Regions from separate parts of the Chryseobacterium sp. IT-36CA2 genome, predicted to be linked through region 1. Evidence: riboswitches for the same ligand, from Rfam matches in the RefSeq annotation. Region 1 holds a riboswitch; each other region holds the start of a gene.

Evidence for each region. A riboswitch is a leader RNA that binds a small molecule or an ion and turns the genes downstream of it on or off. The one in region 1 is predicted to bind cobalamin.
Region 2: another riboswitch for cobalamin. It lies ahead of prpB (methylisocitrate lyase); the one in region 1 lies ahead of metE (5-methyltetrahydropteroyltriglutamate--homocysteine S-methyltransferase).
Region 3: another riboswitch for cobalamin. It lies ahead of ACM6F9_RS12180 (TonB-dependent receptor plug domain-containing protein); the one in region 1 lies ahead of metE (5-methyltetrahydropteroyltriglutamate--homocysteine S-methyltransferase).
Region 4: another riboswitch for cobalamin. It lies ahead of ACM6F9_RS04780 (TonB-dependent receptor plug domain-containing protein); the one in region 1 lies ahead of metE (5-methyltetrahydropteroyltriglutamate--homocysteine S-methyltransferase).

What each region holds. Positions count from the first base shown of each region.
Region 1 is NZ_CATKPG010000022.1:400,060-403,194, reverse strand. Features, by position in the region: gene metE (5-methyltetrahydropteroyltriglutamate--homocysteine S-methyltransferase) at 1-1,724, opposite strand, end outside; cobalamin riboswitch at 1,899-2,085, opposite strand; gene ACM6F9_RS16580 (Lrp/AsnC family transcriptional regulator) at 2,281-2,742, shown strand; gene ACM6F9_RS16575 (hypothetical protein) at 2,829-3,135, opposite strand, start outside.
Region 2 is NZ_CATKPG010000023.1:430,567-433,701, reverse strand. Features, by position in the region: gene prpC (2-methylcitrate synthase) at 1-454, opposite strand, end outside; gene prpB (methylisocitrate lyase) at 441-1,349, opposite strand; cobalamin riboswitch at 1,794-1,987, opposite strand; gene ACM6F9_RS18905 (hypothetical protein) at 2,237-2,803, shown strand; tRNA gene ACM6F9_RS18900 (tRNA-Arg) at 2,901-2,974, opposite strand; tRNA gene ACM6F9_RS18895 (tRNA-Pro) at 3,007-3,081, opposite strand; tRNA gene ACM6F9_RS18890 (tRNA-Ser) at 3,096-3,135, opposite strand, start outside.
Region 3 is NZ_CATKPG010000021.1:138,333-141,467, forward strand. Features, by position in the region: gene ACM6F9_RS12180 (TonB-dependent receptor plug domain-containing protein) at 1-1,418, opposite strand, end outside; cobalamin riboswitch at 1,527-1,711, opposite strand; gene ACM6F9_RS12185 (transporter) at 1,804-2,751, opposite strand; gene ACM6F9_RS12190 (cytochrome-c peroxidase) at 2,764-3,135, opposite strand, start outside.
Region 4 is NZ_CATKPG010000011.1:869,444-872,578, reverse strand. Features, by position in the region: gene ACM6F9_RS04780 (TonB-dependent receptor plug domain-containing protein) at 1-1,549, opposite strand, end outside; cobalamin riboswitch at 1,581-1,759, opposite strand; gene ACM6F9_RS04775 (T9SS type A sorting domain-containing protein) at 1,896-3,135, opposite strand, start outside.

The DNA.
Region 1 (3,135 bases):
ACAAAAGACCATTGTAAAATCGTAACCGGACCTGTCAGCATTCCTTTTACCCATTTTTCAGTCTGGGATTGTGCATATTGAGACCAATAAACCGTCATAGGAGTCGGGCGGGAAACATCACCAAAGATCACAGGAGGTTTTACACAACGGCTTCCATAGCTTTGTACCCATCCGTTTTTAGTGAAAACAAATCCTTCCAGCTGTTCTCCGAAGTATTCTACCATGTCATTACGCTCAAATTCCCCGTGAACCAATACATCAATTCCGATGTCTTCCTGCCAACGGATTGTTCTCTGAGTTTCCTCTTTCAGTAAAGTATCATATTGTTCTGCGGTAAGCTCTCCTTTTTTGAATTGTGCTCTCCAGCTTCTTACCTCTGTTGTCTGCGGGAATGATCCAATGGTTGTGGTTGGGAATAAAGGAAGCTGCAATACTTCCTGCTGTTCTTCTTTACGAATTTTGAAGGTATTTATTCTCTGAGCATCTTTTTCGGTAACAGCATTGGCTCTTTGCTTCACCTGATCATTATGAATAAGAGAAGAGGTTCTTCTGCTTTCAATTGATTTTTTATTTTCTTCGAATGCTTCAAGAATCTGTTCATTTTCTGTTCCTGCTGCCAGTTCCTTAAGGGTAACCACTTCCGCCACTTTTTGTTTGGCAAAAGCCAGCCAGTTTTTGATTTCAGGATTAAGACTGGTTTCAAAATCCAGATCACACGGTGAATGAAGCAATGAACATGATGGTGCGATGAAAATTCTTTCAGATCCTAATTTCTCAACTGCTTTTCTGATGAAAGACAGCGATTTTTCATAATTATTTTTCCAGATATTTCTGCCGTCAATTACCCCTAATGAAAGACTTAAGCTTTCCGGAATAACATTCAGTATATCATCCAGCTGTTCAGGATTTCTTACCAGATCAATATGTAGTGTGTTCACCGGAAGTGAAACAGCAAGCGATGCATTATCCTTTAATCCGTCAAAATAAGTGGCAACAATAAATTTCAGTTTCGGGAAACGTTTTCTTATTTCAGTATATACAGAAAGATAAATTTCTTTTGCTTTTTCAGTTAAATCCAATGCCAGAAAAGGTTCATCAAACTGAATCCATTCAGCACCCTGATCCTGAAGCTTGGTTAAAATTTCTGTGTATACTGGAAGAAGATTTCCGGCAAGATCTAACTTATCAAATCCTTCTTCTTTTTCCTTTCCTAAAAGAAGATAAGAAACCAATCCGATAATGACAGGTTTTGCATTGATTCCAGCTTGTTTTGCCCCAGCAAATTCATTGAAAATTTTGTCTGAGCTTAATTTAAACTGCTGGTTTTTATAAAATTCCGGAACGATGTAATGATAATTGGTATCAAACCATTTGGTCATTTCCATTGCTGTGATATCCAATCCATCTTTCTGATATCCTCTTGCCATGGCAAAATAAAGATCCAGTTCAGAATTGTTCTTCTTAAGCACAACTTCATGATAGCGTGTAGGGATTGCTCCAACCACAAGGCTCATATCTAATACCTGATCATAATATGAAAAATCATTACACGGAATAAGGTCTATTCCGGCTTCTTTCTGAATATTCCAGTTTTGGTTACAGATATTTCTTCCGGTATTCAGAAGTTCTTCCAGAAGGATTTTACCTGACCAATACTGCTCGCAGGCTTTTTTGAGTTCTCTTTTGCTACCAATACGCGGATAGCCCAGAATGTGAGTTTGCATTTTTTAAAACTTTTTAATTAAACTTATTGGAAAAGTCCTTTAAAATGCTTCTTCATGTTTTTGCGGAAGAAATTTCAGGAAAGTAGTGACATAGCAGGCAATGTATTTCCACTCGATAGAAAATACATATCTGATATATCATCTGTATGACCCAAAAGCTTCAGACCGCGAAAGCATTGTCAATTCAGTAAAGGCAGGTCTCCTGACTTGTAACAGTTTCCGTCATCCTTCCCGCTTTTGGCAGTGGATATACAAGGACAGAAACTTTTGGTGTGTTACTTACAGTTGCGCGACAGCTCGTGATTCTCACACGATTCCCTATTAATCTACCTTAAGTAAAACCTTTCCTGTTTGATGAAGTATCTATAAAGAACTGTACTTTTACCTTTAACAACTGTCATCAGTAAAAGTTTTTAATTTTGTGTAAAATTAGCAATACAGAATAAAAGCACAATCAATAAGAAATAATTAAGCAAATTAAACTTTTAAAAATTCAAATAAAAGCATATAATTCTTTACATTTGACTGTTTTAATCATTTAAAAGAATAATATTCTGTGGAACAACTCGATAATAAGGATTTACAGCTGCTCAGGCTGCTCCAGAAAAATGCCAAATTGACCGTTAAAGAACTGGCAAAGGAAGTGAACCTCTCTACTTCACCTGTTTTTGAAAGGGTGAAAAGGCTGGAACAAGATGGTTTTGTTAAAAGATATGCTGCAGTTCTTGATGCTGAAAAACTGAACCGGGGATTTACTGTTTTCTGTCAGATCAAATTGAAAATTCACGACAGATCTGTGGGTTATGATTTTGTAAAAGAAATTTTAGAAATTGAAGAAGTGGCTGAGTGCTATAATATTTCCGGAGATTTTGACTTCCTGCTGAAAGTTCAGGTAAGAGATATGAAACATTACCAGGATTTTGTATTTAATAAACTGGGATCCGTAGATTCCATCGGAAGTACTCATAGTACTTTTGTCATGGCTGAAGTGAAAAACAATCATGGATTAACGATATAGATTTCTCTTATAATCCAACCACTCTATACATAAAAAAATCCGTCATTATTTGACGGATTTTTTATTATTTTGAAATTTTCCAGCGATTAATTGGCTGCCGGATCAATAAGTACTGTTGTTAAACCCAATGATTTCAACAGGTTTTTGTTGTCAAAAAGTAACGTTGCATAATGTTTTCCTTTCTTAAAAACCAGTTTTGAACCTCCTGGAAATTCACTGTCTGCTCCCAGCTTCTGTGTTTTTGCATGGTATTTACTGAATCTGTTTTTACTATCCTGCAATGTACTTTTATTCAGAATAAGACCAAAAGGAAGTCCTTCTACCACTAAAGATTTATTATCTGAAGTAGTGAAAAACATCTCATTAACAGTATTATCTTTTTCCAGACTGCAA
Region 2 (3,135 bases), on a different contig from region 1:
CATTATGCGTATAGTGATACCAGTATAAAAGCCCGGAACTGAATGATGCCAGTAATTTGTCTGCAATATCTCTTGCCCCAGCCACATTGTGATCGTCTTTTTCAGGCTGGATACTTCCAATTGCTGAAACCATAGAACGCATAACATCCATTGGATGCGCCGCTGCCGGAATACTTTTTAAAATATTTCTTACAGAGTGGGGAAGTCCTCTCAGGGATTTTAATTTTGCTTTATAATTTTTTAATTGAGCTTCAGTAGGCAGCTGACCATAGATAAGCAGGTAAGCTACTTCTTCGAATTGTGCTCTCTCTGCAAGATCCAAAATATCATAACCTCTGTAATGAAGATCATTTCCACTTTTTCCTACACTGCAAAGAGCGGTATTACCTGCTGTTACTCCGGAAAGAGCTACACTTTTTTTAGGTTTAAATGTTGGTTCGCTATTCGTTGACATGAGTATTTTGTTTAAAAAGGTTATCTAATTTTTGTTCATAATCGTGGTATCCAATACTTTGATAGAGTTCTTCTCTTGTCTGCATTGTATCCAGCACATTAGCTTGCGTCCCGTCTTTACGGATATGCTGGTATACATTCTGTGCTGCTTTATTGGCTGCTCTGAAGGCAGAAAGAGGGTAGAGGACGAGCCCTACGCCAGCATTTTTTAATTCTTCTACAGTGTACATTTTGATCATCCCAAATTCTGTGATATTAGCCAGTACAGGGATCCCAGTAGCATCAACAAATTTTTGATAAAAGCTTAAATCAGGCACGGCTTCGGCAAAAATGAAATCTGCACCAGCTTCTTTATAAGCAATGGCTCTTTCTAATGTTTTTTCCAGACCTTCATTCGCAAAAGCATCTGTTCTTGCTCCAATCACAAAATTTTCATCGGTGCGGGCATCTGCAGCGGCTTTAAGTCGGTCTACCATCTCTTCTTTGCTTACGATTTCTTTGCCGGGACGGTGTCCGCAGCGTTTTGCACCCACCTGATCTTCAATGTGAATGGCTGCTGCTCCTGCTTTAATTAATGATTTTATAGTTCGGGCAACATTAAAGGCAGAAGGCCCAAATCCTGTATCAATATCTACCAAAAGGGGTAGATCACAAATATTAGTAATACGCTGAACATCGATGAGTACATCATCCAGAGTAGTGATTCCTAAATCAGGAATTCCTAAAGACCCTGCAGCAACACCTCCTCCTGAAAGATAAATAGCATTAAAACCAGCCTGCTGCGCCAATAATGCATGGTTTGCATTGATGGCTCCTACAATCTGGAGGGGATTTTCTTTTTCCATGGCCTCCCGGAATTTTAAGCCGGGGGACTTCCAGTTTTCATTTTTGATCATTTTAATATGTATTGTTGAGTTGAAATTTGTTTGTTAGTGAAGAAACAGAAAATCTGTTAAGACTTAGCTTTTGAGTAAAAAAGAAAAGGAGGTAAATGAATTGAGAAAGCATACAGTCGTGCAGATGTTGAGAATTTTGAAAAATTCTGATTGTCCGGGTCTGTAAAATAAACCTGTTGTGACTCCACGAATAATTAAGATTGCTTTGGTACACCATCACTTTTTACATTGATTAAATTCAATAAAAAGTTCTCTGTAAACTTCGCGGTGCTTTATGAAAAAAGAAAAATTACGGAAAGGGGGATACGAATGAGCTAAAAAATCATGAGAAGCACCTAATGTACACTCATATTCATCTCAAAAAAATAACACAGTTTGATAAAAAAGTTATCGCACTATATCCATATCGCATCATACCTGACTGTAAGCTTCAAATCGCGAAAGCATCGTCAATACGAAATAGGCAGGTCTCCTGACTTGTAACGGTTTTTATCATCCTTCCCGTATGAAAGATATACAGTGGATATCAATGGATAAAAACTTTTTGTTTGTTACTTACAGTTGCGCGACAGTTCGTGATTTGCACACGATTCCCTTTTAATACACAGCTAAGTGTAACCAGTTTCGGTTGATAAAGAAGGTTTTAAGAACTCCTTGGTGGTAAATATAAGTATTTTATAATAACGGAAAAGATATTTTATGTAATCAATAGTTTTTTTTAATGTAATCTATTGAAAATGCGTAAGTTGTGATGTGTATTTTAGAAGAGAAAGGGATGAATTGTGTTGTTAAATTAATATAAAAGATAACCGGAAAATTAAAGATAGTTAATAAATTTACTGTTCTTCTTTCATTTTATAAATTTTATTAATCATATATAATTGATCATGGTAGACATTGTAGAATTTAAACAAAACTTGGGTTTGAGTGACATTCCGGTAGAGCTGGAAAAACTGATCTATTTCCAGAATACTGTTTCCTCGTTTGAAAACTATTCACAAGGTTTTGGTGTTTTAATCGATAGTAAGTCTGGATTGAAAAGCTGGAGTGATGACGAAAATTTTTTGAATAGCATGCTGCCTTTTGCTCAGGCCAATGGTTCCGGTTCATTCTATGCCATCTGGAATAATGGAACGGATCAGCCTTTACATAAAATGCCTGTTGTAGTTTTTGGAGATGAAGGAGGTGTTCATATTGTTGCTGAAAATATTGTACAGCTTTTACATTTACTCACTTTTGACACTGAAATTTCAGTAGATTTCGATGAGGCTTATTTTTATAAAGAGGAAGACGATTATGAAGAGAGTGAAGATTTAAACAAATACTTGACGTGGATGAAAGGAGATTATGGTTTAAATCAAATTGAAGAACCTGACTTACTGATTAAAAATGCTCAGGCTCAATATAAAGAAAGTTTTGATCAATGGTTTGGGCAATACTTTACAGATAATTAATCTTGTATTAATAGTTTCTCTGTTTAAGATTTTTATTTTTGATCAATGAAAACCATGAAAAACAAAAAAGACTTACTAAAAATAGTAAGTCTTTAAGTGAGCGCGAAAGGATTCGAACCTTTGACCGTCTGCTTAGAAGGCAGATGCTCTATCCAGCTGAGCTACGCACCCATTGAGTAGTTTTGAGAAAACTACTAAAACAGTCGGGGCGGCAGGATTCGAACCTGCGACCTCCTGGTCCCAAACCAGGCGCGATGACCGGACTACGCTACGCCCCGAGTATATAAATGAGCGGAGGGTAAGGGATTCGAACCCTTGCGACACTTTCGCGT
Region 3 (3,135 bases), on a different contig from region 1:
GGTTTCAGGTAGGTATTTCCAATATTAGTATAATACAAATCATTAAAGGTTGGAAGTCGGAAAATTCTTTTATAAAAAGCCCTTAGAGTAAGCTCTGGGATTATCTCCGGCTGATAGCTCATAAATACAGCAGGAGTCCACTCTCTGGCATCTCCCGGTCTTTTGTTTTTTCTTACTTCTTCAAATGTAAAAGTTCCTAAAAGGCTTCCCAGAATTTTGAACCTGTTCCATTGATAGGTTGTTGCCAATGCTACCAATGTTGTGTAACGGGTAGGATAAGAAAAATTATCGAGATTGGCGTCCAGATTATTATACTGAAAATCCCCACTCAGACTGACATCCCAATTGGGCGTAATAGAATAGATATTGGACGAGGAAAGATAAAGCTCTCTTTGAATATAGGTATTATCGGTGCGAATAATAGACTGCGAGCGAACCGTATCCATGAAATGGGTATAATCGTAAGCGAATTTTGCTTTCAGTTGTGTTTCAAATTTCGGGAACAGTTTCTTTCTCAGATTGGCCTGTACAAAATAATTCTCATCGGAAAGTCTCGCTCCTCTTCCTCCAAAACGCCCGTTGACAATTGGCGCCGGCATTCCGCGGTCTGAAATATATCCGTATCCTCTGATATTCCAGCTTCCGTTATTTAAAGTTCCATTTAAAGAAGTTTCAAAACGCTTTGCTTTGATGTCTGAATCCTGTCTCTTCGCAATGGTATCATAAGCCTGCTGCCCGTCTGGGTATTTCTTTGCATATCGAAATCTGTAAATTCCGTCACTCTGCATAAATTCTCCACTGAAGCTGGCAGAAATCCTGTCTGAAATCTTCTGTTCTAATCGGAATGACGGATTGAAAAGATCAATAGAAGCACTTTTTGCTCTTATTACAAGATTCGTTTTTCTATTTCCTTTAAATACCGGAGTTTTAGGCTGTAAATAAATAGATCCCGAAGACCCGAAGTCTTTCGCCGGCTGGAAGATTTCACTTTTCTGACCGTTATATAATGATATTTCTTCCAGATCATCCAAAGAATATCTCCCTAAATCTACCAATCCGTTTTGAGCATTCCCCAATTGAATTCCATCATAGAAAACACCTACATGCTGGCTTCCCATACTTCGGATATTAATGGTTTTCAAGCCACCCAATCCTCCATAGTCTTTGATCTGGACTCCTGAAAAATATCGTAAAGCATCTGCAACAGATTGACTGTTCAGTCTTTCCAGCTGCTCGCCCTGTAAGGTTTGTGCAGGAAGGATTTCTTTAAAATTCTTTTTATAAAGATTGATTCCTTTAATGGTCTCTTCCTGTAAACTGTCTTTTTTCTTAGTTTGAGAAGACAAAAGTTGGGATGTGATCACCAGTATGATGAAAACAGCTTTTTGAATTGCCGAAGTAGTTAGTTTTGCCGCCATTAGCTCATTTAGTATCATGAAGACGCTAATGGATGTAAGAATACAACGACAAAGCACAGCTGTCACTGCACAGAATCATTGATGTCCTAAGCTTTATTCCACGAAAGCGTCAAACGATTATTTTCTGGCAGGTCTTCTGACTTACTCCATTTTTGAAATCCTTCCCATTAAAAACAGTGGATATATTCTTCAAAAACTTTGGTGCGGAGCTTACAGCAGCGGGTCTGTTCCGGATTTTCACCGGATTCCCTTTTAAGAGCTTTTTAGGGCTCACCAAATTTCGGCAAAGATAAATAATTATTCCTAATCCCCAATTAAAATCATGATTCATAAACAATTAAAGCTCCCGAAGGAGCTTTAACCTAATTTTATAAGGGGTTTGCCTTTAAATTCCAATATTCAGAAAAATACTGAATCTCGATTTGGCTTCAATATCTCCTCCCGCCAGATGCGTGTACATAGGAAGCATGATCTCACTTCCCAAACTGAGCTTTTTATAAGAAGCTTCAAATCCCAATTTCCCGTACAAAGCACTTCCAGCTGTATTGGGAAGGGCTTCATCAAACTGTTTGTTCTGAGCATAAACTTCTCCCTGAACTCCCGTTTTTACAGAAAAAATGGATTTTTCATTTCCTGCAACCTGATAAAATCCTGTTGCAGCATAGTTCCACTGGTTTCCGAAACGATAGTTTTTCTTATTTTCAGTTTTGATCGTATAGTCTGTATTAACCAATATGGCCACTTTATTTTTCTGAAATTTATAATTCAAAGCAGCTTGGTAATCCCAGCTTCCGGTTCCCAGCTGAAAACTAGGATTAACACCCGATACTCCTTTTTCATCAAATTTCCCCAGCGGTATTTTCACTCCCAAACCTCCGCTCAAGTGGTGAAAATTATCTTTAGAACTCATCAGTTGGTAAATTCCCATCAGGTTCAAATCCCCTATTCCATTGATTTTGATATCTCCCTGCATAGTTTTCTTTTCATGGAAATGGAATGGTAAACTTGCGTAAACACTCAGTTTTTTGGTCAATGGAATCTTCCCCCAAAGCTGCAACGTATTAAAATACTGATCCTGTGTAAGGTCTTTTACAAATAAATTTTCTTTGGCTTTATAATGCTGGGCAAAGTATTTGATTCCTACAAACTGTGGATTCAGTAAAGATTCAAAGCCAGAAGATCCGTTTCCTGCCGCACAGCCACAGGCATCACAATCATCATCAAAATCGAATTTGCTAAAGCTGTTCTGAGCAATATACATGCTGTCTCTAACTACATTTGCCTGGTTCAGGCTAAATACCATCAAACTTAGTATCACTATAATCTTCTTCATGTTTTCTATAAATTATTCTGCAAATTTTGGATTGGATATAAAACTTTTATCAGACAGGGTTTTCAAGAATGCAATAATCGACTGTTTTTCCTGGCTGTTCATGGCAATTCCCGTATGGCCATTCTGCTTCAGCTGAGGATCAAGATTGGTATTATCTTCTACCTGATCCGAATAGAAATTGAGCACAGCGTCTAATGTGTAAAACCTTCCGTCATGCATATAAGGTGCTGTATATTCTATGTTTCGCAAACTTGGAACACGGAATTTCATCCAATCAACCTGATTAAGGGAAACCCTGTAACGTCCGGCATCTTTGAATTCCGTATTGTAATACATTCCCGTATTTCTGAAGCTCTCATCCGTAAACAATTCTCCGCTATGACA
Region 4 (3,135 bases), on a different contig from region 1:
TAGGAACGTAAGGTCTTTGCATCTTTGTTTCTTTGTCAATAGATTTTGCATAATAGTATCCTGCATTCGCGCGGATTTTATGATTGCCCAGCTGTTTGCTGAAAGACAGTTGAGATTCCAGTCCGTAAGATTCAGATTTATTGACATTGAATGCCTGCCAGTAGCCCAAAGCAGTTGGAAGCCATACAATAAGATCGGTCACATTCATATAATAAGGAGACAAAGTAAGTCTGAAATCCCCTACTTTGAATTCATTTGTCATATCTACCTGAGTAGAAGTTTCCGGTCTTAAATCTTTATTTCCTCCCGGTTCATAATAAATATCATTGAAGGACGGATATCTGAAGTTTTTTGACACATTCACACTTACATCATACCATTTTGCAGCACTCCATTTTCCGGAGAATGAATACATCAACGGTGAGTTTACATCTTCCACAAAATCTTTCTTGAATCCACCTTCAAAACGAAGGTCTTTCGTCGCAAAATACCTCAACAATCCTGATATTGAGCCCACATTTCTGCTGACACTGGCTATTCCGCTTTGGTATCCTTCTCCTTTATTGATCTGAAATTCTCCGATAATATTAAAATTCCATTTTGAATTCAGGAAATAATTGAAATCATTTTTAAAAATATAATTCTTCCCTGTTCCGCCACTGGATTTAGGCAGATTTAATGAACCGAAATACTGAAAATTCTCCTCTGTATAAGCCGCTTTAAGGGAATTGCTGAACTTTGCTTTGTTCCAGTCCCAGGAAAGAAGACTTCTTACACTTTGCGTTTTATATTTCGTTTTTGTTCCCGTTTCCTCATACACAGGATAATGCTGTGAAGAATCAAAAAACTGGCTCTGCCACGAAATTTTATGATCATTCGTTATTTTATAGGATGCTCCTACATTGAATGTTGTATTGTAATAATTTCCGTTTCTGTTGATGTAATTCAGATCACTTACCTTATAATTATTTTCACTTACAGAATAATTTCCGGAAGCTTTAAAACTGAACTTATCATTGCTGTAAGAACCTTTTATAAAATTATTATAGGTATTAAAAGAAGCGACTTCTGAAAATAAGGAACCATGGAACCCTTTATTAAAATCAAGGGTATTATTCAGGTGGATACTTCCTCCGATAGCACCACTTCCGTATATTACACTTCCTCCGCCGGCTTTTATTCCGATCTGATCGTAGCCAAACAAAGCAATATTATTGATATCTCCCTGTCCCAAAAAGTTGGAATTGATATTAATTCCGTTCCATACAAAAGCGGTCTGCTGTGCGGTAGTTCCTCTGAAAGATGGTGAAGAAACAGCACCACGGCCATTTTCTTTGATAAAAACCTGCGACTGAAATCTCAGGAGTTCGGAAAGGTTACTGGAGTTTTTCTCAGCATCTTCTGCCGAAATTGTTTTTACAGGATGAAAAAGCTTCACCCTATTCATCTGGTTGTCGAAGACATAAATAGTATCTATGGCTTTCTCTTGTCCAAAAAGAAAACAGCCATATGATGAAAAAAGCAGTACTAAAGATCTTTTTATATCCATACTTTTTTACTTTTCCTCCGAAAGCAATATGTTTTTTAATTATAATTCTGGCAGGTCTCCTGACTTTCGCATTCTGCTCCTTCCCGTTTTAAGACAGTGGCTTTTTGCAGAAACTTTTGTTGCGATTTACAGTTGCGGGGACAGTCCGGGAGTTACACCCGATTCCCTTTTCATTCCAAAATACTGGAAACCAAAATTTTTGCAAAGATAGTTTTTTATATGTATTCGCCAAAAAACCACCCTACGCTTAAAAAAACCTATCTTTTTAATTCAGTAAATAAAAAAGAACAGCCGCTTTCAATATTGAAAACGGCCATTCATCCCACTACTTTACTATTTATATATGTTATTTTTTTATAAACTTATAGCTTTCCTGTTTTCCTTCCTTCAAAGAATATCTAAGAATATAGTCTCCTTTTGACAAGGATGAAACATCAATCTGCCCTTCAACAGTATTGAATGTTTTCACCCTTTGTCCAACCAAATTATAAATTTCAGCTTTCTCTATTCTTCCTTTTCCTTTAAAATAAAGCATATCAGCTGTCGGATTAGGATAAATACCTATGCTGTTTTTCTCTTTTACAGTATCGTTCACTGATAAAAACGCTGTAATATCCAGATAGAAAGCGATCATCTGCCCTGAAGCATTCGTCCCTGTTCCGGCAATTTTCTTTCCGTCCTGTGAAATGGCCAAAGGAAGTCCCATCGTTACTCCATTGGTTGCAATTCCTAAGGATACGGCATAATCATTCAGATTGATCCTTCCGGTAGATGAAGTCCAGATAAAGCCTTCTCCCGACATAGGAGGTGCTCCAAATGCTCTGTAAAATCCAATTACCACTTTCCCATCAGCCGAAATCCCTGTTGCCCCTCCTTTGAAACTGAATGAGGCATTAGGATGTGTTATATAAGTAAGTCCGCTTACAGCATTCCATACATAGGGATTAGGGTTTGCTGACCCTATAATGGTATTCCCGTCTGCAGAAATTCCACCTGCTTCGCCTACATTATTTCCGTTATTATCAGTAATAAAGCTTTCTACCCCATCCTGCCATTTTGCACCGCTTCTGGTACCTGTTGGTTCATCCTGCCACCCAACAATCACCGTTCCCGCTGCATTGATGGCATTGGCTCTTGAGCTGCGTCCAGGAACCATACTTCCCAAATCTACCATTCCGTTTGCCTCATCCCATTTTACAGCGTGTGCATTTGCTGCGGTAAGAAAACCCAGACCTACAATGGTATTTCCGTTTGTAGTCATTCCCCAGGTAGAGCTTACACTTCCGTCCCATCCGGTGGGAACAAGCCCTCCTCTGTTTACCCAGGTAGAACTCGCTACATCATAAGTTGATATTTCATTGAATCCCGTGGCCGCATTGGTAATGGAAGACGAGATTTTAGTTCCGTCATTGGAAACAATAGTTCTTCCCGCAGCCGGATATCCGTTTGATATTGAACCTATCTGTACAAGTCCCCCGGCAGTATCCCATTTGTAGACTCCTCCGGCACTTGTATGCATACTTACCACTCCATTATCCGAAACTGCTCCTACATTATAATTTCCTAAACCTATTACAGTAAGCTGA